DNA from 2 places in the Polaromonas sp. P1_F4 genome. Region 1 is predicted to be linked to the other one. Evidence: predicted binding sites of a transcription regulator. Region 1 holds the regulator's gene; the other holds the start of a gene.
The links. Region 1 encodes LexA, which represses DNA repair genes until DNA is damaged. Its sites were predicted from a motif close to ACTGTATNNNNATACAGT; they were not measured.
Positions count from the first base shown of each region.

Region 2: a site for LexA is predicted at 1,957-1,974, ahead of AC1DYQ_RS10970 (PA0069 family radical SAM protein). Genes of this name have one in related genera too.

Region 1 covers NZ_JBFUBP010000001.1:975,430-985,381, reverse strand. Annotated here, with positions in the region: gene kdsB (3-deoxy-manno-octulosonate cytidylyltransferase) at 1-298, shown strand, start outside; gene adk (adenylate kinase) at 485-1,141, shown strand; gene AC1DYQ_RS04645 (asparaginase) at 1,238-2,194, opposite strand; gene lexA (transcriptional repressor LexA) at 2,335-3,039, shown strand; gene AC1DYQ_RS04635 (D-2-hydroxyacid dehydrogenase family protein) at 3,715-4,722, shown strand; gene AC1DYQ_RS04630 (type IV pilus assembly protein FimV) at 4,793-6,928, opposite strand; gene AC1DYQ_RS04625 (3-hydroxyacyl-CoA dehydrogenase) at 6,985-8,505, shown strand; gene AC1DYQ_RS04620 (oxepin-CoA hydrolase, alternative type) at 8,666-9,445, shown strand; gene AC1DYQ_RS04615 (Crp/Fnr family transcriptional regulator) at 9,585-9,952, shown strand, end outside.
Region 2 covers NZ_JBFUBP010000004.1:238,724-248,675, reverse strand. Annotated here, with positions in the region: gene AC1DYQ_RS10980 (amino acid ABC transporter permease) at 1-255, shown strand, start outside; gene AC1DYQ_RS10975 (GNAT family N-acetyltransferase) at 276-716, opposite strand; gene AC1DYQ_RS10970 (PA0069 family radical SAM protein) at 806-1,903, opposite strand; gene AC1DYQ_RS10965 (hypothetical protein) at 2,050-2,316, shown strand; gene AC1DYQ_RS10960 (DOPA 4,5-dioxygenase family protein) at 2,389-2,736, shown strand; gene AC1DYQ_RS10955 (acyltransferase family protein) at 2,809-3,924, opposite strand; gene AC1DYQ_RS10950 (NAD(P)H-dependent flavin oxidoreductase) at 3,970-4,932, opposite strand; gene AC1DYQ_RS10945 (acyl-CoA dehydrogenase) at 5,031-6,821, opposite strand; gene AC1DYQ_RS10940 (hypothetical protein) at 6,946-7,593, opposite strand; gene AC1DYQ_RS10935 (electron transfer flavoprotein subunit alpha/FixB family protein) at 7,616-8,548, opposite strand; gene AC1DYQ_RS10930 (electron transfer flavoprotein subunit beta/FixA family protein) at 8,562-9,311, opposite strand; gene AC1DYQ_RS10925 (mechanosensitive ion channel family protein) at 9,629-9,952, opposite strand, start outside.

The DNA.
Region 1 (9,952 bases):
TTACTTCAGCCGCTCACCCATTCCGGCCGCGCGCGACTTTACCGGCAAGGCGTGGTGGGAGGCCGGCAGCAGCCTGCCCCGGCCACTCCGGCACGTCGGCATTTACGGCTACCGGGTGGGATTTCTGCGGGAGTTCCCGCGCCTTCCCCAGTCGCCACTCGAGCAACTGGAGTGCCTTGAGCAACTCCGGGCACTGTGGCACGGCCATCGCATCGCCGTGCACATCACCGGCGACGCGCCCGGGCCGGGCGTTGACACCCCGGAAGACCTGGACCTCGCCCGCAAGTTGTTTTCCTGACCTGCCCTCCCCGGCACGACGCCGGCTCGTAAGTTGCTGTCAGGGGTGCATGCTATCCTTGGGAAAAACACAAGTGTGAGGCCTGCAGGACGTGCCGGCAGCCCTCCATACCTGTCAAGCAGCCCCTGCGGAAACCGGCCGGCGGTTCGGGCTGACTTCAAGAATTCATAAAATCCGAGGACATCCATGAGACTGATTTTGTTGGGCGCGCCTGGCGCGGGCAAAGGGACGCAAGCGACCTTCATTTGCCAGAAGTACGGTATCCCCCAAATTTCCACCGGCGACATGCTTCGTGCGGCCGTCAAAGCCGGCACGCAGCTGGGCATTGAAGCCAAAAAAATCATGGACTCGGGTGCACTGGTCAGCGACGACCTGATCATCAATTTAGTCAAAGAGCGCATTGCCCAGCCCGACTGCGCCAAGGGCTTTCTGTTTGACGGCTTTCCGCGCACCATTCCGCAGGCCGACGCCATGAAGTCTGCCGGCGTCAAGCTGGATTACGTTCTTGAAATCGACGTACCCTTCGACGCCATCATCGAGCGCATGAGCGGACGCCGTTCGCACCCCGCCTCAGGCCGCACCTATCACGTCAAGTTCAATCCGCCCAAGGTCGAAGGCAAAGACGATGTGACCGGCGAGCCGCTGATCCAGCGCGATGACGACAAGGAAGAAACCGTCCGCAAGCGCCTGGAGGTTTACAGCGCCCAGACCCGTCCGCTGGTTGAGTACTACTCCAGCTGGGCAAAGTCAGAGCCTGAACTGGCCCCAAAATATCGTGCCATCAGCGGCATGGGCGGTGTTGACGAGATCACCGCCCGCGCGTTCAAAGCGCTGGCGGGCTGAATCGAGCCTCCAGCGAGTCCATCTGCACCCCAAAGCCGTCAATCTGACGGCTTTTTTCATTCTGGTTCCCGGCAGACTGGAATCGCAAGGCAGGGTTCAGCTTTCCGCCAGCAACTCGAGCATCATCGCTATCCTCGCCTTCACGGGGCTCAGCCCCTGCGAATCAGAAAACAGATCCCCCGGTGTGGGCAAGACACGACCATTGAGGCACCTTGTCGACCGGACGACCCGCACCCCCGCAGACCGCGCGCGAAGCAAGGCCGCCTCCAGCGCATGGTGCAAGGTGCCATTACCCGTGGCGGCAACTACAAGCCCCTGAACACCCTGCGCCAGCAACGCGTCCACGACCGCACCACTGGCGCCGGCATGGTTCATGACAATCTCAACGCGCGGCCACTGGACCGGAACCACGGAGTTCGCTATTATTTTAATAGCTGCTTGCGCCCGTTCTACATGGGTTTCAGGCCAATTTCTCATTAACCTGAGGAATCCTTCCTCCACATAGCCAATCGGCCCCGCATCACCGGAGTCAAAGGCGTCAACCTTGTAGGTATGCACTTTCTGCACGTCCAGCGCGCTGTGGATGGTTCCGGCGCACACCGCAACAACACCCCTCGCCCCTGCATGACGCGCCACCGCCATGGCATCCAGCATGTTCTGGGGGCCGTCAGGCACCAGCGCCGTCGCGGGCCGCATGGCGCAGGTCAGCACCACGGGTTTATCGGGGCGGCACACCGCATGAAGGAAATATGCCGTCTCTTCCAGCGTGTCCGTTCCGTGCGTGATGACAATGCCCTGCATGTCCGGCTGGGCCAGAAAGTAGTTGACCCGACTGGCCAGCTGCATCCATACCTCGAAGCTCATGTCCTTGCTATCGACCTGCGCGACCTGTTCGGTCATCAGGGGGCCGAACCTTGCCAAGGGCGGGACCGCCGCGACCAGCTGCTCAACGCCCACCTGGGCAGCGGTATAGCCAATGTTGTCCGACGCACTCGCAGCCTGCCCGGCAATCGTGCCGCCAGTGCCCAGAATCACAATATTTTGAGGATGCATAAGACGTAAACTTGCAATCTTTTAAAAACTGGATGAAAATACAGTTACTGGATATTAAAACAGCTACAGTAACGTTGCGTACCTAAGGCCAACAGGCAATACGCAAACGGGCTGAAGTTGTGATTCAAGGAGCAACAGTGATGAGCACACTCGATAACTTTTCGCATTTTCCCTCTGAGGCTCCCAAGCTCACTGCGCGCCAGCAGCAAATTCTGGAATTGATCCAGAGCGCCATCGCGCGCACAGGCGCCCCGCCTACCCGTGCTGAAATCGCCGCCGAGCTTGGCTTTCGCTCTGCCAATGCCGCCGAGGAGCACTTGCAGGCACTGGCCCGCAAAGGCGTCATCGAACTGGTCAGCGGGACCTCACGCGGCATACGTTTGCGCAATGACGCCCTTCGCAGCCTGAACGAATCCAGAATCAAACAGTTTTCCCTGCCGTTGCAAAGCCTGGCCCAACTCGCCCTACCTCTGGTGGGGCGGGTTGCTGCTGGCAGCCCAATTCTCGCGCAGGAACATGTCGAGCAAACCTATTATTTTGAAAGCAGCCTGTTTCAGCGCCAGCCCGACTACCTGCTCAAGGTCCGCGGCATGAGCATGCGGGACGCAGGCATCATGGATGGCGACCTGCTGGCCGTCAAGCAATCCAAGGAAGCCAAGAATGGTCAAATTGTCGTGGCCCGGCTGGGTGATGAAGTGACCGTCAAGCGCTTTCGCCGCAACAAGCACCTGATCGAACTTCTGCCCGAAAACCCGGACTTTAAAACCATTGTGGTCGAGCCCGGCGAGCCTTTCGAACTGGAAGGTCTGGCCGTCGGCCTCATTCGCAACACGATGCTGATGTAGGCAGCTCACCTGGCCACGCACCAGGTGGCGGGCGTTTGGCCGTTGTGATGGCCAACACCCTGGTGCCGGGGCCTTCCTGGCAATTTGCCAGTTTGCAATCCTGCCTGTGTAAACCTCTCTCATACAGGAGTTCATCATGGGAATCGTCAGTTTTTCACATTCACCAATGTCGTCAGTCCTGCTGGCCCCCGTGCAGGCATTGGTGTCATTGTTATTGCCGGCGCAGGGTATGGCTGGGGCAAGCCGTTTTTCCGCGCCAGCCGGCGCGCAGCCCAGATCTCACCAGCTTGCGCTACCCTTTGCTTCCGGCGATTTCGCGGCAATGCGCGGCCCATCTGCCCGCGCCACTGGTGCTCTTGCCGTCCAACCCTCTGTCAAGGCGTCCCGGCCCAGCCGGCTGCGAGTTGTCCGTGAGTTTGACTCCAATGTCGGCCCAGCGTGCGCTGGCCGCATGGTGATATCCGGCCGCATGGCCGACGTCTGCGCGGAACTTGAGCGCATGAGCCAGCGAGAAACCTCTTTGAGATAACTGGTACAGCAAGCTTCCCACCAGAAGTTCAGCCCGGGCCTATGCGCTTTGCGGCGCCGTCTGGTGCGTTTCCTTGAGATACAAAATCCCCAGTCGGAAGTGACCCCGGCGGCAAGGAAGAAAAATCTTGCAGGCACAATATCGGCATGAATATTGTGATCCTCGACGATTACCAGGACGCGGTGCGGAAACTGAACTGCGCGGCCAAGCTGGAAGCCTACCCCGCCAAGGTCTATACCAACACCGTTAAAGGCATCGGCCAGCTGTCCGTCCGCCTCAAGGATGCCGATGTCATCGTCCTGATCCGGGAGAGAACCCAGCTCAACCGGCAAGTTATTGAAAAACTGCCCAAACTCAAGCTGATTGCCCAGACAGGCCGTGTCGGAAGCCATGTAGATGTCGCGGCTTGCACAGAACGCGGCATCGCGGTTGCCGAGGGCATTGGGTCTCCTACGGCACCCGCGGAGCTGACCTGGGCGCTGGTGATGACCGCCATGCGCCGCATTCCACACTATGTAGCCCACTTGAAGCATGGCGCCTGGCAACAGGCAGGGCTCAAGTCAGCTTCGATGCCACCCAATTTCGGCATCGGCTCCGTCCTCAAGGGCAAGACATTGGGGGTATGGAGCTACGGGAAGATCGGGCAAATTGTGGCTGGCTACGGCAGGGCCTTCGGTATGCGTGTCATCATTTGGGGCCGTGACGCATCACTGGAGCGGGCACAGGCCGATGGCTTTGAAGTCGCGGCCAGCAAAGCCGAATTCTTTGAGCAAAGCGATGTACTGAGCCTTCACCTGCGGCTCAACACGGAGACACGCGGTATCGTCACGCTGGAAGACCTGTCGCGCATGAAAACCACGTCCCTGCTGGTGAATACGTCAAGGGCGGAGCTGATCGAACCGGAAGCATTGATCGCCTCCCTCAATCGCGGGCGGCCCGGCCTGGCGGCCATCGATGTTTTTGAGTCGGAGCCCATCCTGCAAGGCCATGCGCTGCTCCGACTGGAAAACTGCATTTGCACGCCGCATATTGGCTATGTTGAACAGGACAGCTATGAGCTGTACTTTGGCGCGGCGTTTGACAATGTCGTCAACTTCATCAAGGGCACGCCCACCAATATCGTCAACCCGGGGGCCTTGCAAGTACGGCGCTGATGTGACACGCCCAGCCTGATCAAGTGCGCGCAAATCGGAAACTCCCGGCGAGCCAGGCTGAAACTTTCGCTCAAGTTTTCTGCGTCGGCCCCGAAGAATCCGGAAAGTCGAGGTCAAACTCGATGAGATTGTTGGCAGCGGCTTGCGGCGGCCGCGCACCAGCGTCGATCGATGGAAACGGGGCCAGGTCCGCCCCCTCACCTGCACTCAAATCAATATCAAGGCCAAGCCGGGGGGACGCGGGAGGCTGTGTCGGGTCGGTTGCGCTTGCCACGGCAGGAGATGGCAAGGGCGCCACGATCTGGAACCGGGCTGACAGTGGCTGGATGCTGGTGGGTCCAAAGCCTGCAACGCTTGGGAGCGTATCCGGCATGGTCGGAATCGACGGTGCGTCCGATGGTTTGACCGGTGCTTCGGCGTCGCCGGACGGCCGGCTAACAATCCTTTTTGCGATCGAGTGGAGGAGCAACAGCTCGCGGTAGGCGGCCAGGCTGAAGACCTCTCCCCGCGAATCCGGTTTGCGGAATATGGACTCTTCAAGTACGTCGAGTACCTTGGGCGTTGGCCAGAGGGCCTCAATCCGCGAGAGAGCCTCCGTGTAATACTCAAGATCGTGCGTATTCGCCGCGTATTCGTCGAATGCCGGCACCTTGGCATTGAACATCTTGTTGAAGTCTGTGCGCAACGCGTCGTAATCCTCCCGGCGTCCCAAGCTGTGATAGAGGTCAAACAGGTCGAGATAGACGAGCGCGCTTGTTTCCACGTTGTCCATGATGTGGTGGCGCAGAACATCTACCGCCTTGTCGGGCCGGCCGAGCGACAGGAAGAAATCGGCCTGTTGCTGCACATCAAACAGCTCTTCGGCATTCACAATCCGCGGCATGCTGCTGATACCGCTCAGGCTAGGCAGAAATTCCGAGGGAAATCTGGATTCGGCAACCCTTGGGCGCGCCACGGCGCCTGAAGCCGGCGTATTTTTCGGCGCCTCGAAAAATGGTTCGCTGGGATCGAAATCAACCAGCGAATCGGGCAAAGGCCCGGCGCTCACCGATTCAGCTTCTGAGGCCCTGCGCAAGAAGGCCTTCCCGGTGTTACCCGTACCTTCAGTCACATAAGGCGCGCCGTCTTCAGCAAACCCCTTGCCCCACCATGATCCCCGGCTGACACGGTTTTGCTGTCGGCTACGTATCCATAGCGCCAGGATCGCAAGAAGGGAGGCGGCCAGCAAGGCGTAAAGGGCGTATACGAGCCAGTTGTCATAGCGTTCACCGCGCGCCTGCTCAAGCTGGCCGCGCATTTCCATCACGGCTTTTTCGGTTTTCTGGCTTCGCGCGAGCATGCCGGCAACATCGGCTTCCAGGGATTTCAGGCGCTGGCTCTCGCGCACCATGTCTTGCGGCTGTGCATTCAGCGCCTGCCACAGTGCGGCGGCGGCAGCGCGCTGCTGGGCGTCCGTTGAGGGTTCCGTCAGCAGCTCCGGCGAAGACCTAAGCACAGGGTCGCGCTCGGCCGCCAGGTCAATGGGGTCAAGTTTCAGGCGAGAACGGGGCTTGCCCGCCGGCCCGGATGCGGACTTCCCAGACCCGCGGACAGCAGGCGTTGCCTGCAGCGACCCAACTGAAGCAGTCGATCGCAATTCACTGCCTCCGGCAGGCGGGACTTTTCCGGACCTCGCTCTTGGGGATTTTCCCGGGCTGGAGGGCGCGGAGCCTGCCTGTGCCTTTGTGGCGTTGCCGCCAGCGCCAGCAACACCAGGCATCTGCGTCACCAGAGGCGCAGTCGCCACGACTTCTCCGCCGACAACGGGAATCGGGTTGGTGTTTTCTCCGGCCACTTCCGCCAGCAGCACATACTTGCGCGTGTTTTTCTGCAGGCATCCTTCACGCACATAGAGTGTCACCACCGGCTCATCGACGCCTGAGCTTGTGCGGATGCGGATCAGTGCCTCACCGGAAGCGCCTTGCGACGTGACAACACGTACTTTGTCCTGGGGAACCTGGCTGTCGCCAAAAAAAATATCAGCCGCCACGCAGACTGCAGACAGCCCTTCCGTGCCGTCCAGGTGCGCCGACAGAGTGACATCAAGGGGGCGTCCGACAAGGGTGGCGCCGCGCATGCGCCCCAGCGACAATGCCACGCTGTGGACGGCAACGCCCATCAGCAGAACGCCAAGGAGATATTTGACAGGCTTCTTGGCAAGTTTCATGGGGTGGGCAATTTTGACACGGGACCCTGACAAATACGGTCGGCCATAATTCAGGCATGGAAGTAAATTACACGAATGTGGGAATAGTTGGCACCGGCGCCATGGGGCGCGGCATTGCGCAGATCGCCGTGCAGGCCGGCAGCACCGTCAGGCTGATGGACGCGCAGGCAGGCGCCGCGGAAAAAGCGCGCGAAGCCCTCTGCACCCAATGGGACAAGCTCGTGGAAAAAGGCCGCATCGACGCGGCCGCGGCAGCCGGGCACAAAGACCGGCTTGTGCTGGCCGCCACCCTCACTGACCTCGCGGCCTGCGACCTCATCATCGAAGCCATCGTGGAGCGGCTGGAGGTCAAGAAAGCCCTGTTCGCCGAACTCGAGACACTGGTACCTGTGCACACCGTGCTGGCCAGCAATACCTCCTCGCTGTCCATAACGGCCATCGCCGCAAACCTGAAGCACCCCGAACGCCTGGCCGGTTACCATTTCTTCAACCCCGTTCCGCTGATGAAAGTGGTGGAGGTCATCGCCGGCCTGAAGACTAGCCCCGCCGTGTGCGAGGGCCTCAGCCAATACGCCCGGCAAATGGGCCACACACCCGTGCAGGCGCAAGACACGCCCGGCTTCATCGTCAACCACGCCGGCCGAGGCTACGGCACCGAAGCGCTGCGCATCGTCAGCGAAGGCGTCGCCGACTTCGCCACCATAGACCGCATCCTGCGCGACCAGGCCGGCTTCAAGCTGGGCCCTTTCGAGCTGATGGACCTGACCGGGCTCGACGTCTCCCATCCCGTGATGGAGTCAATCTACCACCAGTATTACGAAGAAGCTCGCTACCGTCCCAATGTGATCACGGCGCAGCGCCTGGCCGGCGGCGTGCTGGGCCGCAAGACCGGTGAAGGCTTTTATCGTTACACCGACGGCGCCATGCAGGTGCCGCCCGAGCCGGCCGTCCCTGATGTGACCGAACTCCCGCCGGTATGGGTGTCGCCGCGTGCTTCACGCCGCTCGGAGCTGTTGCAGCTGCTCAAAAACCTGGGCGCCAAAATCGAGACCGGCGCCTCCGCATCGCCACAGGCCCTGATGCTGGTGGCGCCCCTTGGCTTTGACATCACCACCGTCGCCGTCGTGGAGCGGCTGGACCCGGCCCGCACCGTGGGCATCGACATGCTGATCGACGACGCAGCCACCAGGCGGCGCGTGCTGGCCACCAACCCGGCCACCCGCACCGACATGCGCGACGCCGCCCATGCCCTCTTCGCCCGCGACGGCAAAGCAGTCAGCGTGATCCGCGACAGCGGCGGCTTTGTCACCCAGCGCGTGGTGGCCACCATCGTCAACATCGCCAGCGACATTTGCCAGCAAGGCATTTGCAGCCCGAAAGACCTTGAGACGGCTGTGACGCTGGGCCTGGGTTATCCCTTGGGCCCGCTGGCCATGGGTGACCGCTATGGCCCCACCAATGTGCTGGAAGTGTTGTTCAACATGCAGACCGTGTACGGCGACCAACGCTACCGCCCTTCCCCCTGGCTGCGGCGGCGCGGCGCCATTGGCCTTAGCCTGTTACACCAGGAGGAATAGCACCCCCTTCGGATGCTCACTTCGTGTAGCACCTTCCCCCCTCGAGGGGGCGGCGCCTGCGGCCTGGCGAAGCCAGTTCCGCGGCCCCCACTGGCAAGGGGATCTGTACGGGGACTTGGTCCCTGCCTATTTCTTATTTCGATGCATTGGAAAAACTAGCATGGCAGGCGCAATCAAAGGTACGAGCGAGGGTCAGACCCTTATCCTGACGATCAGCAACCCCGAGTTCAAGAACGCGCTCGGCCCCGACATTTACGCCGCGGGCATTGAGGCGCTGAATGCCGCTGAAAACAACCCCGACATCCGCAGTGTGGTGATCACCGGCGAAGGTGCCATGTTTTGCGCAGGGGGCAACCTGCAGCGCCTGGAGGCCAACCGCCGCGAGGCGCCGGAGGTGCAAGCCCAGAGCATTGAAGGCCTGCACAACTGGATTGACTCGATCCGGACTTATCCCAAGCCGGTGATCGCCGCCGTGGAAGGTGCTGCCGCCGGTGCAGGTTTTTCACTGGTGCTGGCCTGCGATTTCGTCGTTGCAGCGGACAACGCTGTGTTCGTGATGTCTTACAGCACTGTGGCGCTCTCACCCGACGGTGGCGGCAGCTGGGCCCTGGCGCGTGCCTTGCCGCGTGCGCTGGCCAGCGAATTGCTGATGGCCGGCGAACGCATAGGCGCGCGCCGGTTGCATGATCTTGGCCTGGTGAACCGCGTTGCGGCCCCGGGCGAGGCCTTGGCCCAGGCGCTTGAACTGGCCGAAAACCTGAATGCGCGCGCACCCAACGCGCTGGCCAGCATCAAGGAACTCATCAACGACGCAGCCGGCAGCACGCTGACCGAGCAACTCACCCACGAACGTGATCACTTCGTACGCAACCTGCACGACGCCAATGCAGGTGAAGGCATAGACGCCTTCCTGAACAAGCGCACGCCGCACTACCGCTAGGCGGCAGGCAGCCAGTCGCGGGCTGCCCAACCGACAATCCAGGCCTCCGGCCGGGCGACACCCATGCGACAGCCCGCTGGCGCCGGGCGGGTCCCTCAAGCGACAATGGTCGTCTTGTTAGTCACTCAAAAGACAGACCATGGACGATCCCATTCTTACGATAGAGGAACGAGAGGCCATCAACAACGGCCGCTGGTTTTCATCCCTGTCCCCATCACTGAGGCACGACATACTTCGATGCGCCTACGTCAAACGCTACAAAGACGGCGAACTCATCAGCGCCCGCGGCGATGTGCCGGAAGAATGGATCTCCTGCGCGCGCGGCGCCATCCGTGTCAGTTCGACCTCGATTTCGGGCAAGCAGGTCACGCTGACCTATGTGGAGCCGGGCCTTTGGGTCGGCGATGTAGCGATCTTCGACGGCGAGCGGCGCACGCACGACTCCTATGCCCATGGCGAAACCACCTTGCTGTGCGTCTCGCGCGCCGACCTGCGCAAGATTCTGAG
Region 2 (9,952 bases), on a different contig from region 1:
ATCGGCCCGCAGGCCCTGCGCCTGGCAGTGCCCAGCCTGTCGAACAGCCTGATCAGCCTGATCAAGGACACCTCGCTCGTCTCGGTGATTGCCGTGGGCGAGCTGATGCTGGCGACCAAGGAAGTGATTGCCACGACCTTTCAGCCCTTTCCGCTGTACCTGGCGGCGGCGGGCATTTACTGGGCGATGAGTGCCTCGTTTGAAACGCTGCAGAAGAAGCTCGAAGTGCGCCTCAACCGCAGCTACCTGCGCTAGCGAAGCGCCGGTCACCAGAATCAGGTGTCGCCGATCAAACCACTCTGAATCGCCTGCTCGGTATTCGCAAAAATCGCCATCGCGGTCAGCATGCGCCGAAAGCCCAGCTTGCGGTAAAACGGCTCCTTGCCGGCGACCGCGTAGAGGATGATTTTTTTGTGACCGCTGGAAAGCCGCACCAGCGCTGCAACCATGTCTTTGCCCATGCCTGATCCCTGCCGGTCCGGCGCCACTGCGATGTCGCAGATGTAAGAGCAGTCCCTGCCGTCTGCTACCGCACGGCCCGCAGCGATCAGCTTGCCGGCGTCATACACAAAACACTTGAACATGCTGTTGGAGAAGACGACCTGCAGGTCCACAGGCTTCTTGTCGCCCAAGGGGGCAACGCGGTAGAGATTGGAGAGCTCTTCCCAGTCCGCATCGGCCATGCCTTCCGATGAATATTTCCAGTCAAGCGCCAAGGTGAACTCCTTTTATTTTCAAACGGCATGAGGCGTGATGCACACGCTTTTTGGACTATAGCCCTCGCGTCGAACTGACACGTGCCCCCTCAGAACAGCCTGCCCTGCCCTTCGGCACCCGCAGCCGCTGGCGGCCGGAACTGGCTCATGTCCAGCTCAATGCGCTGGCGGTTAAAGCCAATCCGGTTGCAGGCTTTCTCAAAACGCTGCCTGATGAGTTCGGCCCACAGGCCGTGGCCTTTCATGCGCGTGGCGAAGTCGCTGTCGTAATCCTTGCCGCCACGCATTTCGTGGATGCGCGCCATGATGCGCGCGGCGCGCTGCGGGTAGTGCAGCTCCAGCCACTCCTTGAAAATGGGCGCCACTTCCCAGGGCAAGCGGATCACGGTATAGAACGCGCTGCGTGCACCGGCCTCCCAGGCCGCCTCCAGCACATGCTCCATGTCCTCGTTCACAAACGGGATTTGCGGCGCCACGCTGACGCCGACTGGAACGCCGTGCTCTGCCAGCGTGCGGATGGTGCGCAGGCGCCGGTGCGGTGCGGCCGCGCGCGGCTCCAGCTTGCGCGCGAGTTCGCCGTCGAGCGTGGTGATGGTCACGTAGGCGGCGGCCAGCTTGTCAGCGGCCAGCGGCGCCAGCAGGTCGAGGTCGCGCTCCACGCCGCTGGATTTGGTGATCAAAGAGAACGGGTGCCGCACTTCCTGCATCACCTCAATGATGCTGCGCGTCAGTCGCAGCTCGCGCTCGGCGGGCTGGTAGCAGTCGGTGGCCGAGCCGATATTGAGCAGCTTGGGAACATAGCTGCGTTTGCGCAGGTCGGCGCGCAACACCTCGGCAATGTTGCGCTTGGCGATGATCTTCGTTTCAAAATCAAGCCCAGGCGAAAGATTGAGGTAGCTGTGTGTGGGCCGCGCATAACAGTACACACAGCCATGCTCACAGCCCCGGTAGGGATTGATGCTGTAGTCAAAAAAGATATCGGGCGAATCGTTGCCGACAATGGCGCTGCGCGCTTCTTCCATCGTGACCGTGGTTTCGATCCGGGGCGCCTCGCTGGAGACACCTTCTTCCAGCGTACCCCAGCCGTCGTCCCATGCGTTGCGCACGTCTTTCTCAAACCGGTGCGGCATGCGTGTAGCAGTGCCCCGGCCCTTGATGGCATGGAGAGGAATGACGGCGTCGGACATAGGGCAACAAGATTCGGTGGAAGGTAGTGGTACCCGGCAGGGCCGCAGAAAATACTGTATATAAATACAGTATATTCAAACAAAAACCCTTTGGCAAATGTCTGCAGCAGTGCCCGCAATAATGGGTTTAAAGCAGGAGACATCCCATGGCACACGTACTGGCAAAACTCACCGGCGCGCCGCTGGCCGCCGTCAAACAGCAGCTGGAAAAAGATGCGGATGAACATGCGAAGCAAGGCATGTATCTGAAGCATCTCTGGCAAAACGCGGAAGACGCAGCAGAGGTGTTTTTTCTGTTTCAGGTGAAAGACCTGGCGCATTGCCAGCAACGCATGAAGCAGACGCATGCAAAAGCTCGCGAAGAAAACCCCGATGTACCGCTACCGGCCCTGACGTTTCTGGAGGATGCCTGAGGACTCATCGAATGCGTGATTGGTACGCCCCTTTTCCATTTTCCCTCCCCTCTCCTCCCCTTCCGTTCCACCATGATCCAGCGACCTGAAAACCTTTATGCCCGCTATCACGCCCACGTATATTTCGGGCCCGGCACCGTTGAGCAGGCACGCGCCTTGTGCGAAAAGGCCGGTGCACTTTTCGGGATTGCCGTGGGGCGTGTGCATGAACGCGAGGTGGGGCCGCACCCGCGCTGGAGTTGCCAGCTGGCATTTGACCGCGCGGCGTTTGACAGTGTCATTCCCTGGCTCGAAGAACACCGCGACGGGCTGGATGTGTTTGTGCACGGGCTCACCGGCGACGACCTGGCCGACCACACCACACATGCCTCATGGCTTGGTGAGCCTGCGGCATTGAAGCTGGAGATGTTCAGGCGGTGAGCCCGGCTCCGGTTGAATGCTATTAATTCAATAGCTGGTTGCGCTCGTCCAGAAAGGCGCAGAGCTGCTTTTTTAACGCAAATAAAAGCGACTCAGCCAGCGCGACCGCAAAGGAATCGGTCGCGACTCTACCGACTGGTACAGCACCCAGCCCGCCAGCAGCGACAGCAGGAAGGCCGTCAACAGGCCCAGCACATTTGCCGCAAGCTGCGTGGGCCAGAAGTGGCTCACGATGGCATTGACCAGCAGGCACACCGGAAAGTGGATGAGGAACACGGAGTAGGACATCTGGCCCAGCTGCACCAGCCGGCGCTGCTGCAAGCATTGCACCGGCCAGGCCTGCGGCTGAAGCACCGCCAGCCCGGCCAGGCCGAAGGCGGTAACGAGCGCCACGACCACGCGCCCCCTGAAATCCAGCGCCAGGGCCAGCCCACCCATGACCGCCAGGGTCACCAACCAGAAGCTGCGCCGCGCGCCAAGGCGGTTTGAGGCCCAGAAAGCCAGCATGCCCAGCGCATAGGAGCCGCAGAAATAGAGGGCGGTGATATCAAAGGCCTGCAGGCGGTTGAAGAACAGCAGCGAGGCCAAGGCGACCAGCAGGATGAGGCTCACACCGAGTGGGGCGGAAACCGAAGTGGTGTGCGTTGCGTCGCCGTTGTGCGGCTGAAACTGGAACCGCCGGGCAAAGGCAAAAATGAGAACCGCCATGGCATAGAGCTGGAAGTCGATGGCCACGTACCAGACACCGGCGGAAAGCGCGTCCTGCCCGAGCAGGTCCTGCAACAACAGGACATGGGCAAGCAGTTGGTGCACCGTGGGAGCCTCCGGCACCGAATGATGTGCGAACCAGGGCCTGACCAGCGCGGCCACGAGCATGCTCACGGCCAGCGCCACCAGATAGGGTTTGGCGAGCCGCCAGTAGCGGCGAAAGATCAGGGCGCCAGGTGCGCCGAACACGGCCACACCCTGTGGCGCGAGCGAGGCCGCCGCCAGAAAACCGCTTACGACCAGGAACACCTGCACGGCCATGCGGCCATAGTCGTAAAGCCAGTCCATCAGGGCCGGCGCAAACGGGTGCACCACATCCGACATCGGGCCGTAAAAAGCCAGGTGATGCAAAACAATGAGGACGCAGGCCAGCCCTTTGAGGGCATCCATGCCGGGAAAGCGTCGGGTCGCGGTGGTCAAGGCGGGTATTTCAGGCGCAGCGCTGCTCAAAGGTAGCGATGGCGCTTAAATACAGACCCGCTGGCGTGCCTGTTCGTACTCGCGCCTGAGCTGGTCCACAAAGGCCGCGGCGCTTTGGACTTTGCTGACAGAGCCAATGCCCTGGCCGCAGCCCCAGATGTCTTTCCAGGCCTTGGACTTGCTGCCTTCGCCGCCGCCGAAGTTCATGGTCTTGACGTCGCCTTCGGGCAGGTTCTCCGGGTCCATGCCAGCAGCGCGGATCGACGGCGCGAGGTAGTTGCCGTGCACGCCGGTAAAAAGGCTGCTGTAGACGATATCGTCGGAGTTGCCGTCGACGATGGCCTGCTTGTAGGCGTCGGCCGCGCGCGCTTCGTCCGTCGCGATGAAGGCCGAGCCGATATAGGCAAAGTCGGCGCCCATGGCCTGCGCAGCCAGCACCGCGCCGCCGGTAGAGATGGCACCCGACAGCGCCAGAGGACCGTCAAACCACTGGCGGATTTCCTGGATCAGCGCGAACGGGCTCTTCACGCCTGCGTGGCCGCCCGCACCGGCGGCCACGGCCACCAGGCCGTCAGCGCCCTTTTCAATCGCCTTGCGTGCGAATTTGTTGTTGATGATGTCGTGCAGCACCACGCCGCCGTAGCTGTGAGCGGCAGCGTTGATGTCTTCGCGTGCACCCAGGCTGGTGATGTAGATGGGCACCTTGTACTTCACGCACATTTCCATGTCGTGCTCCAGGCGGTCGTTGGACTTGTGCACGATCTGGTTGATGGCAAAAGGCGCCGCCGGCTTATCGGGGTTGGCCTTGTTGTGGGCCGCCAGTGCCTCGGTGATCTCGGCCAGCCACTCATCGAGCTGCGATGCAGGCCGTGCGTTGAGCGCGGGCATGGCGCCCACCACGCCGGCTTTGCACTGCGCGATGACCAGCTTGGGATTGCTGATGATGAAGAGCGGCGAACCGATGATGGGCAAAGGCAGCTTGTTCAATGCTCCGGGCAGTCTGGACATGGTGGCTCCGTTGTTATTCTGAATTCAAGAAAAAACATGCCGCAGCCCTTTACTGACGGGCGCAAGCAGCTATCAAATAAATAGCAGTGTGTACAGGATCAGAACGCATCCAGCGCCAGCGCCGTGACGCTGTCTGCACCATCGACAATGCTGTCGCGCACGCCGGGCACCTTGGTCAGCAGGTGGTCAGCATAAAAACGCGCGGTGGTGATCTTGGCCTGCATGAAGGCAACATCAACGCCCTGCGCGATTTGCTCTTGCGCCACCAGCAGCGAACGCGCCATCTGCCAGCCGGCTACCACATTGCCCGCGAGCATGAGGTAAGGCACGCTGCCGGCAAACACGGCGTTGGGACTGGCTTTGGTGTTGCCGGCCACGAAATCCACCACATCGATGAATGCCAGGCGCGCGGCCTTCAGGCGCTTGGCCACGGCCAGCGCGTCGGCGCTGCCCTGCCTGAGCAATTCGCTTTCGGTTTTTTCGATCTGCGCTGCAATCGCCTTGGCCGTCTGGCCGCCATCGCGCGAAGTCTTGCGGCCAATCAGGTCGTTGGCCTGGATGGCGGTCGTGCCTTCGTAGATGGTCAGGATCTTGGCGTCGCGGTAGTACTGGGCGGCGCCGGTTTCTTCAATAAAGCCCATACCGCCATGCACCTGCACACCCAGCGAGGTGACCTCCAGGCTCATTTCAGTGCTGTAGCCCTTGACCAGCGGCACCATGAATTCGTAAAAGGCCTGGTTCTGCTTGCGCACATCCGCATCGGGGTGGTGATGCGTCGCGTCGTAGGCGGCGGCAGCCACGGACGCCATGGCGCGGCAGCCTTCAATGTAAGCGCGCATGGTCATCAGCATGCGTTTGACGTCCGGGTGGTGAATGATGGGCGCGCTGGCCTTGATGGAGCCGTCAACCGGTCGGCTCTGCACGCGGTCTTTGGAAAATTCCACAGCCTTCTGGTAGGCCCGCTCGGCAATCGCGATGCCCTGCATGCCGACCGCGTAGCGTGCCGAGTTCATCATGATGAACATGTACTCAAGGCCGCGGTTTTCTTCACCGACGATGTAGCCCACGGCGCCGCCATGGTCGCCGTACTGCAGCACGGCAGTGGGCGACGCCTTGATGCCCATCTTGTGCTCGATGCTCACGCAATGCACGTCGTTGCGCGCGCCCAGGGCGCCGTCTTTGCCGACCATGAACTTGGGCACGACAAAGAGGCTGATGCCCTTGACACCCTCGGGTGCGCCGGTGACGCGCGCCAGCACCAGGTGCACGATGTTCTCGGCCATGTCGTGCTCACCATAGGTGATGAAGATCTTGGTACCGAAAACCTTGTACGTGCCGTCGGGCTGCGGCTCGGCACGGCTGCGCACCATGGCGAGGTCCGAACCGGCTTGCGGCTCGGTCAGGTTCATGGTGCCCGTCCACTGGCCGCTCACAAGTTTTTCGAGGTAAACCGCCTTGAGCTCATCGGAGCCGGCCGTGAGCAGCGCTTCAATCGCGCCGTCGCTCAGCAGCGGGCACAGCGCAAAGCTCATGTTGGCGGAATTGAGCATTTCACCGCACGCCGCGCCTATGGTTTTGGGCAGGCCCTGGCCGCCAAAATCAGCCGGGTGCTGCAGCCCTTGCCAGCCGCCTTCGACGTATTGGCGGAAGGCCTCCTTGAAGCCAGGCGTGGTGGTGACTTCGCCGGATTGAAAGCTCGACGGATTGATGTCACCGTCACGGTTGAGCGGAGCCAGCACGCCCTCGTTGAACTTGGCGCATTCTTCGAGCACCGCTTGCGCGGTGTCGAAGCCGGCTTCTTCAAAGCCGGGGATTTGCGCGATCTGTTCGATGTTGGCCAGGTGTTTGATGTCAAACAGCATGTCCTTGAGGGGGGCCTTGTATGTCATGTTTTGTCTCCGAAAATTAACTTATTGCGCGGCGAAGGCCATTAAAAGCTGTGCCACAGTGGTCTGCTGGTTTGGCCTGTGCCAGGCGTAGCCGGGGCCGCTTGCCACACGGCCTCTCGCGAATCTAGGGCGAGAAATCACGAACTGGAGGTTCCACCAGTTTTTCGGATTTCCGCACGACATAACCGTTGTCCATCAGGGCATTGAGCCAGCCCGCCGCCATCAGGTCCACATGACCCGAGTCCGGGGCCGAAGCGTAAAACGCATCCTGAAACTCCAGCATGGGCACAAGCTTCTTGCTGTACAGCGTCACTCGGTAGCGGGTAGAACCCCTGCGGGCTTCATGGCCCTGGGAGGTGACGGTAGAGCCCATCGGAACAAACAGCAGCGTGTTGTAACCCTGGCCGGACCATTCGCCCAGCACGCCCCTGATATTGGAACGCTGGCCGAACGTGCCTGCGTACTTTGCGGGAACACCGTTGAGTTGCATGAAGTCTGCGGCGTGCCCAACGCTCTGGTTCATCAGGCGGTTATCGAGAACACCCGAGAGCCTGTAGCCTTTGACCAGATCCGGGTTTTGGTTGGCCCACTCGGGGGTCACAAAAACCAGGGCCAAAGACGTCACAGGCTCCTTGATGTCCGACTTGACGCTGACCTGTTCGACTTTGCGATCAAGCCCCGCGCACGCAGCGAGGAACAAGCCCGTCAGCATCAAGGCGATGCATGCGCCTCGCCTCATGCCGGATTGGCCGGGTTGCTGCTTGGCTTTCATGTCGCGCTGGCCTGAAACCGGATTACAGGGCTGCGACCAACTCGGGTACGGCAGTGAACAGGTCGGCCTCGAGACCGTAGTCAGCGACGCTAAAGATAGGCGCTTCCGGATCCTTGTTGATCGCCACGATGACCTTGCTGTCTTTCATGCCGGCCAGATGCTGGATCGCACCGGAAATACCGGCGGCGATGTAGAGCTGGGGCGCGACGATCTTGCCGGTCTGGCCCACTTGCCAGTCATTGGGGGCGTAGCCTGCATCAACCGCTGCGCGCGATGCGCCGAGAGCTGCGCCCAGCTTGTCTGCCAGCGGCGTCAGCACTTCGTTGAATTTCTCGCTGGAGCCCATGGCGCGGCCACCGGAGACGATGATCTTGGCAGCCGTCAGCTCAGGGCGGTCGCTCTTGGCGATCTCGGAGCCCAGGAAGGTCGACTTGCCGCTGTCGGCAACGCCTGCAGGGGTCTCGATGGTCGCAGAACCACCGGTAGCAGCCGCAGCGTCAAAGCCGGTGGTGCGCACGGTGATGACTTTGGTCGCGTCCAGGCTTTGCACGATGGCGATCGCGTTGCCGGCGTAGATGGGGCGCTCAAAGGTGTCGGCAGCATCGACCTTGGTGATGTCGGAGATCTGGCCGACATCCAGCGTCGCGGCCACGCGGGGGGCGATGTTCTTGCCCGACGCCGTGGCGGGGAACAGGATGTGCGAGTAGGCACTCGCGATGGCCAGCACCTGGGCGGCCATGTTCTCGGCCAGGCCGTGGGCGAAATGTTCGCCTTCGACGTGGATGACTTTGGCCACGCCGGCAATGGCGGCAGCGGCCTTGGCAGCGGCTTCAGCACCCTTGCCGGCCACCAGCACGTGTACGTCCCCGCCGCACTGGGCGGCTGCGGTCACGGTGTTCAGGGTCGCTGGCTTGATGGAGTTGTTGTCGTGTTCTGCGATTACAAGTGCGGTCATTTCAATCAACTCCTTAGATGACTTTGGCTTCGTTCTTGAGCTTGTCCACCAGGGCGGCCACATCGGCCACCTTGATGCCTGCGCTGCGCTTGGGCGGCTCGCTGACCTTCAGGGTCTTGATGCGCGGCTTGACATCGACACCAAGCTCTTCGGGCTTGATGTTGTCGAGCTGCTTTTTCTTGGCCTTCATGATGTTGGGCAAGGTGACGTAGCGCGGCTCATTGAGGCGCAGGTCGGTCGTGATGATGGCCGGCAGCGTGAGCGAGAGGGTTTCCAGGCCGCCGTCGACTTCGCGCGTGACCTTGGCGGTGCCGCCTTCGACTTCGACCTTGGAAGCAAAAGTGGCTTGTGGCCAGCCCAGCAGCGCAGCCAGCATCTGGCCGGTCTGGTTGCAGTCGTCGTCAATGGCCTGCTTGCCGAGGATGACGAGTTGGGGTTGCTCTTTTTCGACCAGCGCCTTGAGCAGCTTGGCGACGGCCAGCGGCTGCAGTTCTTCGGCGGTTTCGACCAGGATGGCGCGGTCGGCACCGATGGCCATGGCGGTGCGCAGGGTTTCCTGGCACTGCAGCACGCCGCAGCTCACGGCGATGACTTCGGTCACGACGCCCTTTTCCTTCAGTCGCGTCGCTTCTTCAACGGCGATCTCGTCAAACGGGTTCATGCTCATCTTGACGTTGGCGATGTCGACACCAGTGCCATCGGATTTGACGCGGACTTTGACGTTGTAGTCCACAACGCGTTTGACGGGAACCAAGACCTTCATGAGAGGACTCCAGAGTTGATGGATTGAGGTATTAACTTGAATCGGAACTGAAATTGACGTTGACGTAAACGTAAGCTTTGCATTCTATGCTGCGGCGCCCCCTGATGCGGGCTGCTCAACTGGTCGCCGGAGGGTATCCAGGGGAACCAGGCAGAAAAAGAACGATCGTTCTATTTTTCATTATAGAGCGCCGGATACAGCGAATTAGAGCATCCTGCCCAACCACTGTCCTTCAGGTGTCTTTCAGGCGTCAATTGCCGATGCAGCGAAAGGAGATCGGGCAGGGAAAAAGCGCGCCGCAGGCCGTTTGTGGGCGCTCAGGAAGGCTTGGCACCGGTAGCGCCCTTCTCGCCCTCCACGTTTTTTGCATTCTCCGAAATGCTCACGCGGGTATGCACCACACGCTGCGGGTACGGAATTTCGATGCCGTGCGAGCGCAGCGACTCCAGGACGGCGAGGTTGACACGCGAGCGCAGGTTCTGCTGGCCGTTTTCGGGATCAACCATCCAGTAGTTGAGCGTGAACTCGAGCCCGTCGACGCCAAAGTGGGTCAGATTGACGCTGGGACCAGGGTCGCGCAGCACACGGTCCTGCTTGAGCGCGGCTTCACTGAGCAGGCCCATCACCAGCTCGACGTCGCT